Regions from separate parts of the Mycobacterium sp. HM-7 genome, predicted to be linked through region 1. Evidence: predicted binding sites of a transcription regulator. Region 1 holds the regulator's gene; the other holds the start of a gene.

Region 1 (3,413 bases):
AGACCGACGGCGGCATTTCGCCGACGAGTCGGATCGCCACCTTCGCCGCGGCCGACAACCCGGCGATATTCTGGACACCCGAGCACGGCGCGTTCGTCGTCCGCGGCGCGATGAACGCGGCGTGGGACAAGCTCGGCGGCGCCACCGGGAAGCTCGGCGCGCCGACCGCTGACCAGACGGTGAACGGCGACGTCGTCAGCCAGAAGTTCACCGGCGGCTCGGTCTCGTGGAACAAGTCCAGCCGTGCGTTCAGCACCGAGCCGGCGGAGCTTGCGTCGCAGTTGAGCGGTCTGCAGGTGCCCAGCGTCGACCTGCCGGGCGGCGTGACCTCCCAGTCCGACGAGGCCGGCAAGTGGTACGAGTTCCACTGGTGGTGGCTGCTGGCGATCATCCCGCTGTTGCTGGTGGTGGTCGGCATCGTGATCGCGGCCCTGCTGCGGCGCCGGCGGGGTGCCGGTCAGGAAGTCCCCGATGACCAGGATGCGTACGACTACGACGACCACGAGTTCGGCGACGGAGAGTACGGCGACCCGCAGTACGCGGACGGCGGCGTCGACAGCGAGTACAGCGACGAATTCCCGGCGGAGGACCAGCAATTCGACGGCCCGCACGGTGGCCCCGCGTTCCAGAGCAACCCGGACGTCATCGACACCGCGCCGACGGTGTACCCCGATTTCACGGCCGAGCAGCCCGCGGACGAGCCGGTCGCCGGTGAGCCGGACGCCGATGCTGAGACGCAAGCCGAAGTTGACGCCGAGCCCGTCGACGCGGCCGAGCCCTACGAGCCAGAGCCGCAGGCGAGCGACGCCGATGGCGCTGACGAACCAGCCGATGAGCCGACGGCATCGGTGCAACTGCCGGACGCGCTGCGTCGCGGTGGCGCGGCGGCGGGTCTGACCGCTGCCGGGTTGGCGGGCTTCGCGGGCCTTCGGCCGCGGAATCCGGGCGACCGAGCCTGGGCTGCGCCGGCTGCTGCCGACGCCGGGGACCAGGACGCTGATGAACGTGCGCCCCAGCCCGAGGAGCAGGTCGCCGAGGCCGAGCCGCACGTCGACGAGCCGCCTGCGATCGCGACGCCCGCGGAGGACACCGCGGCCGGCCCGGCCAGCGGCAGGCATCACGCGCTCGGCGCGGAGGAGCCCGAGACCGCGCAGATGTCGTTCCGCGTCGCGACCGGTGCCGAGCCGCCCGAAGGTTACGTCATCAAGGCCAACACCAAATCAGGCCTGTACTGGGTGCCGGGGGCTCCCGGATACGACGACGCCGACGTTGAAATCTGGTTCGCCAGTGAGGAATTCGCGGTCACCAACGGATTCGTTCGAGGCTGACCGTAGACGGTTGAGCCCCGCTGCGAGCGACTGCAGCGGGGCTCACCTGTAGGTCCGGCGGGCGTCAGATCTTGCGGATGACGGTCACGACCTTGCCGAGGACGACGGCGTCGTTGCCCGGGATCGGATCGAATGCCGGGTTGTGCGGCATCAGCCACACCTGGCCCTTGGCGCGCTTGAAGGTCTTCACCGTGGCTTCGCCGTCGATCATCGCCGCGACGATGTCACCGTTGTCGGCCACATTCTGCTGCCGCACGACGACCCAGTCGCCGTCGCAGATCGCGGCGTCGATCATGGACTCGCCGACCACCTTCAGAAGGAACAACGAGCCCTCGCCCACGAGTTCTCGGGGGAGTGGGAAGACGTCTTCGACGGCCTCCTCGGCGAGGATCGGGCCGCCGGCGGCGATCCGGCCGAGCACCGGGACGAAGGTCGGCTCGGGCAGCGCGTCGGAACCGGCGACATCGGTGGTGATGGTGGCTCCGGTCGCGTCGTCGGCGCCGCGGACGTCCACGGCGCGCGGACGGTTCGGGTCCCGGCGCAGATAACCCTTCTTCTCCAGCGTGCGCAGCTGGTGGGCCACCGACGAGGTTGACGTGAGGCCGACGGCATCGCCGATCTCCCGGATGCTGGGCGGGTAGCCGCGGGTGGTCACCGAGGCGCGGATCACGTCGAGGATGGTCCGCTGACGTTCGGTGAGGCTGCTGGATCGTCCGCCTGTCTGGGTGTCCGGGGTATCGGTGCTGTCGCTCATAGGGACGAATCTAGCCCAGTGCACCCGAATCATCAAACATGTGTTCGAGATGGCCGGATCGGCGTGTCGCGGGCGGGATCTGGTTGTGACGCCGGTTGTGACGTGGTGAAAGCGGTGACGAAGTCGCGGAACGGAACTTGTCGGTGGGTGGTCGTATCGTTCGCAACAGTTCGATCACATGTTCTACCGTTCGAACGTTTGGGCGATATAGTCGAACATAAGAGCGATCGAACCTATGTACGAACTCCTGAGAGGAACCGACATGACCGTCATCACCCGCGAATACCCGACCGACGTCGTCGTCCGCACCGTGCCTCGGCGTGGAGATGTGAATCGTCAGCGGCAGGCCCGGCTGCGGCCGGCCGGTTCCCGTCCCTCGGGTGCGGCGTTCCGGCACCGGGGCACCGGCGTGCTGACGTCTCGCGCCTCGCACCGGAGCAACCCGATCACGCCGTTGACGACGGTGATGCTGGCGCTGGTCGCGGCGGGGATCACCGTATGGCTGGGCCTGGTGGCGCAGTTCGGGGAGGCCGTCCAGCCGACCTCGTCGGCCGCCTCCGTGCCCGCGCAGCTCGCGGTGGTCCGGGTGCAGACGGGAGAGTCGATTCAGCAGGTGGCGCGGCGGGTGGCGCCCGACGCACCGGTCAGCGCCGTCGTCGACCGCATCAAGGAACTGAACAAGTTGCCGTCGGTGGCGCTGAACGCCGGGCAGACGCTGATCGCGCCGGTCGGCTGAGGACAGCCCGTGCGCACCTCGATCGGCACGGCGCCCGGCCGCGTCAGAGCGGCACGGGTAGGCTCGAGACCGTTCGAAACGGTCGATTGTCGGTGCGGCGAAGGAGCGGTGATGCACTGTCCGTTCTGCCGGCATCCGAACTCGCGTGTGGTCGATTCGCGAGAAGCTGATGAAGGGCAGGCGATTCGGCGTCGCCGGTCGTGCCCGGAATGCGGTCGCCGGTTCACCACGGTGGAGACTGCGGTCGTTTCGGTGGTCAAACGCAGCGGAGTCACCGAACCGTTCAGCCGGGACAAGGTGATCAAAGGCGTACGGCGCGCGTGCCAGGGTCGGCAGGTCGACGACGACGCCTTGAATCAATTGGCGCAGAAGGTCGAAGATGCGGTGCGGGCCACCGGATCTCCCGAAGTGCCGAGCCATGAGGTCGGGTTGGCGATCCTCGGGCCGCTGCGCGACCTGGACGAGGTCGCCTATCTGCGGTTCGCGTCGGTGTACCGCTCGTTCTCGTCCGCCGAGGACTTCGAACGCGAAATCGAGGCGCTGCGGGCACACCGCGGCGTGACGTCGTCGGGCTGACGGCCGCTAGGTCGCGCTG
Region 2 (3,413 bases), 2.8 Mb from region 1:
CTGGCGCCGGGCCGCACCACCATCGTCGAGTGCGCCGAAGCGGTGCGCGCCGTCATCGCTCAGCACGGACCGGCGCATGCCGTCATCGGTCATTCGCTGGGTGCAAAGGCGGCCGCGCTGGCAGCCGCGCGGGGTGCGCACGCCGGACGTTTGGTGTTCCTCGCACCGATGGGCGACTTCACGTGGTACCTCGACGCTTTCGCCGAACGTCACAACTTCGGCCGACGGATCCGCGACCGGCTGCACCGGCGGCTGGACAAACGGATCGGGATGCCGCTGCTGGACACCGACATCACCGCGTCGGCGGCGCACGCCGGCGACCGGCCACTGCTGCTCATCCATGACCCCGACGACCCGGACAGCCCGTACTCGGCCAGCATCGAGATCGCCGAGGCCTGGCCCGATGCGCGACTCGAGACCACGAAGGGTCTGGGCCGGCTGGCGCACTACCGGATTCTGCGGCATCGTCCGGCGATCACCACGGGTGTGGATTTCATCGGAATGCCTTAGGTCCCTGCCGATTTTGCGGGGCCTGATGTTCGCGCGGCGGATGCGAATTCCACCCGCCGCGCGAACATGGAGGCCGGGTACGCTATTGAGTTATCAAGGTGCACAGCAGGTTTGGGCACTTGTCTGCGGTGGTTACGCGGCTGCGTCGAGTCGCATGGTGCGGCGGTTGTAGGCGGGGATGGGTCTGCGGCGTGGGTCGACCGTGGGCGGTGGGATGAGCCAGGGGTGTTTGTCCAGGCCCATGACGACGTCCCAGCCGTCGTGGTGGACGTTGGCGTGGCAGGCCGGGCACAGTAGGCATCCGTTGCCCAGTGATGTTTCGCCGTGGTGGGTCCAGTGCACGATGTGGTGGGCGTGGGTGCGTCCGGGTGGTGCGCCGCATTTGATGCAGCACTGATCCCTCAGGTACAGGGCTTTACGCAGATGCGCCGGGAACAGGCGTTTCTCTCGGCCCATATCGAGGGGTACCTGTTCGCCGTCGACGATCACGGTGGTGACCGCGGTGTCGCAGGTCAACCGCTCCAGGGTCATGGTGCTGATCGACCCCATGAACTCCAACTGAGCGAGGTCGGGGGTATCAGCCGGCACGGTCAGGAGCAATTGCGTCCGCGGCGCCGACGCGACGTCCCCACCCCGGGCGGCGATATCCAGCACCGCTTCCAGGGCATCGGCCCGCCGCCGGGAAGCCGACCTGGTGTCGGGGGTGCCATCCGGTTCGGGTCGCGGCGCCGACAGCTCTTCGACCGCGGCCACCAACTTGGCACCGACTTCGGCATCCAGATCGGCCCGCACCTGCAGGCGTCCGTCACTGGTGACGCGGTGATCGAGGGTGTTGATCGAGCGGTCCTCCGCCGCCGGCAACCCGCCCTCGGCCGCGGCGACCCGGTTCCCCAGCCGGCGGGCCCGGTCCCCGATCGCGGCCGGAGTAGCCCCCGAAAAGAACTGCCCCAACAAATCCGTCACCTGCGCGAACCGGGCCGCCTCATCCACCGGACCTGGTGCACGCGCCTGAATGTGGTTGATGCCCTTCACGATCGCGTCGACATGCTCACCGGAGACCACCCCATCGGCGGTATGGGCCGCCAGCGTCGGCAATAACGGCAGGGCGGCACCGACCCGCACCAGCCGGTCAGCCACCGCGGGCGCACAGCCCAGCGACATCAACAGCTCCCGCAGCGTGCGCCCCTGCGCCGCCGCCACACCGCAGCGATCCAGCACCCCAGCCACCGTCGCTGCCAGGTGATCGACCACGCCGCGGATCAGCTGCAGCACCCGCATGACGTTGGCGGCGTCCTCGCCCGCAATGTTCTCGGGGACGACCACGTCACGAAGGTGGTCGAGAAGAGGTTGGAGATCCGGCGTGGTTCCCATACCCAATCGTATCGAACAAACGTTCGAACTGCAAGGGTGAATCCGCCGCGCATCTGTGATGTATCAGGACATCGGTGACAGTGCCAGTGGTCTGTCAGCGGAGGGGAATCCGTCGTTCCGGGCACCGGCCGCGGTTTGTTACCGCGCTGATAAGAATTCCGGATCGCAGCCCCGGAGCAATGTGACGGGCGACGCACCCTGCTGCTTCGCGTTTGCCCTGATCAACCGATCGCCGCAGGTAGGAACCGCGATGCCGAAATCGCGTTTATTTCATGACATGACAGCCCTGTTAACGCGGTCGCACAGGCCCTGAAAAGGGCTCGTGCGTTCTTTTGACGGCGGTCCGACCGGTCCTAACCTCTGTCTCAACGGCTCGAAAGGAGCACTTTGTGGCCGAGTTGCCAGGAAGCCAGGCGGTAGCCGGATCATCGCCTGCGGCGAAGCCAGGCGATGCGCTGCTGCGATTGTCCAAGTACTTTCACCGCGGTGAAATCTCCGATGACCAGCGCACCATCCACAAGGTTGGTGGGCGGTCGGCCGACGACTTCTATCGCGACCGCTGGGCGCACGACAAGGTGGTGCGCTCGACGCACGGCGTCAACTGCACGGGATCGTGCTCGTGGAAGATCTACGTCAAGGACGGCGTGATCACCTGGGAGTCGCAACAGACCGACTACCCGTCGATCGGTGCCGACAAGCCCGAGTACGAGCCGCGCGGCTGCCCCCGTGGCGCGTCGTTCTCCTGGTACACGTATTCGCCTGCGCGCGTGCGGTATCCGTACGTCCGCGGACTGCTGCTCGACTACTACCGCGAAGCCAAGGAACGGCTGCAGGACCCGGTACTGGCATGGGCCGACGTCGTCGAGGATCCCGAGAAGGCCAAGGCCTACAAGTCGGCCCGCGGCCGCGGTGGCTTCGTCCGCGCCGAATGGTGGGAAGCCGCCGAGATCGCCGCGGCGGCCCACGTCTACACCGTCAAGACCTACGGCCCGGACCGCGTCGCCGGCTTCTCGCCGATTCCCGCCATGTCGATGGTGAGCCATGCCGTTGGGGCACGGTTCATTTCGCTCATGGGCGGATCGATGCTGTCGTTCTACGACTGGTACGCCGATCTGCCCGTGGCGTCGCCGCAGGTGTTCGGCGATCAGACCGACGTTCCCGAATCCGCCGACTGGTTCGACGCCGGCTACCTCATCATGTGGGGCTCTAACGTCCCGGTGACCCGTACCCCCGATGCGCACTACATGACCGAAGCCCGCTACCGCGGACAGAAAGTCGTTGTGGTGTCCCCGGATTACGCCGACAACACCAAGTTCGCCGACGAATGGCTGCCGGCCCATCCGGGTACCGACGCCGCTCTGGCGATGTCGATGGGCCACGTCATCCTCAAGGAGTTCTTCGTCGAGAGGAACACCCCGTACTTCACCGGCTACGTCAAGAAGTACACCGATCTGCCGTTCCTGGTCTCGTTGACCGAGCGCGACGGCCGGTTGGTGCCCGGAAAGTTCCTCACCGCAGCGGATCTCGGTGGC

What was found. The regulator LexA, encoded in region 1, represses DNA repair genes until DNA is damaged. The targets are predictions, from matches to a motif close to CGAACANNTGTTCG.
Region 2: the regulator LexA is predicted to act here: its motif matches at 1,894-1,907, upstream of ACWW1C_RS27750 (DUF222 domain-containing protein).

Annotation. Positions count from the first base shown of each region.
Region 1 is NZ_CM132657.1:2,431,044-2,434,456, forward strand. It holds gene ACWW1C_RS11675 (sunset domain-containing protein) at 1-1,328, shown strand, start outside; gene lexA (transcriptional repressor LexA) at 1,393-2,082, opposite strand; gene ACWW1C_RS11685 (LysM peptidoglycan-binding domain-containing protein) at 2,345-2,818, shown strand; gene nrdR (transcriptional regulator NrdR) at 2,930-3,394, shown strand; gene ACWW1C_RS11695 (alpha/beta fold hydrolase) at 3,401-3,413, opposite strand, start outside.
Region 2 is NZ_CM132657.1:5,771,663-5,775,075, reverse strand. It holds gene ACWW1C_RS27755 (alpha/beta fold hydrolase) at 1-510, shown strand, start outside; gene ACWW1C_RS27750 (DUF222 domain-containing protein) at 643-1,881, opposite strand; gene ACWW1C_RS27745 (nitrate reductase subunit alpha) at 2,280-3,413, shown strand, end outside.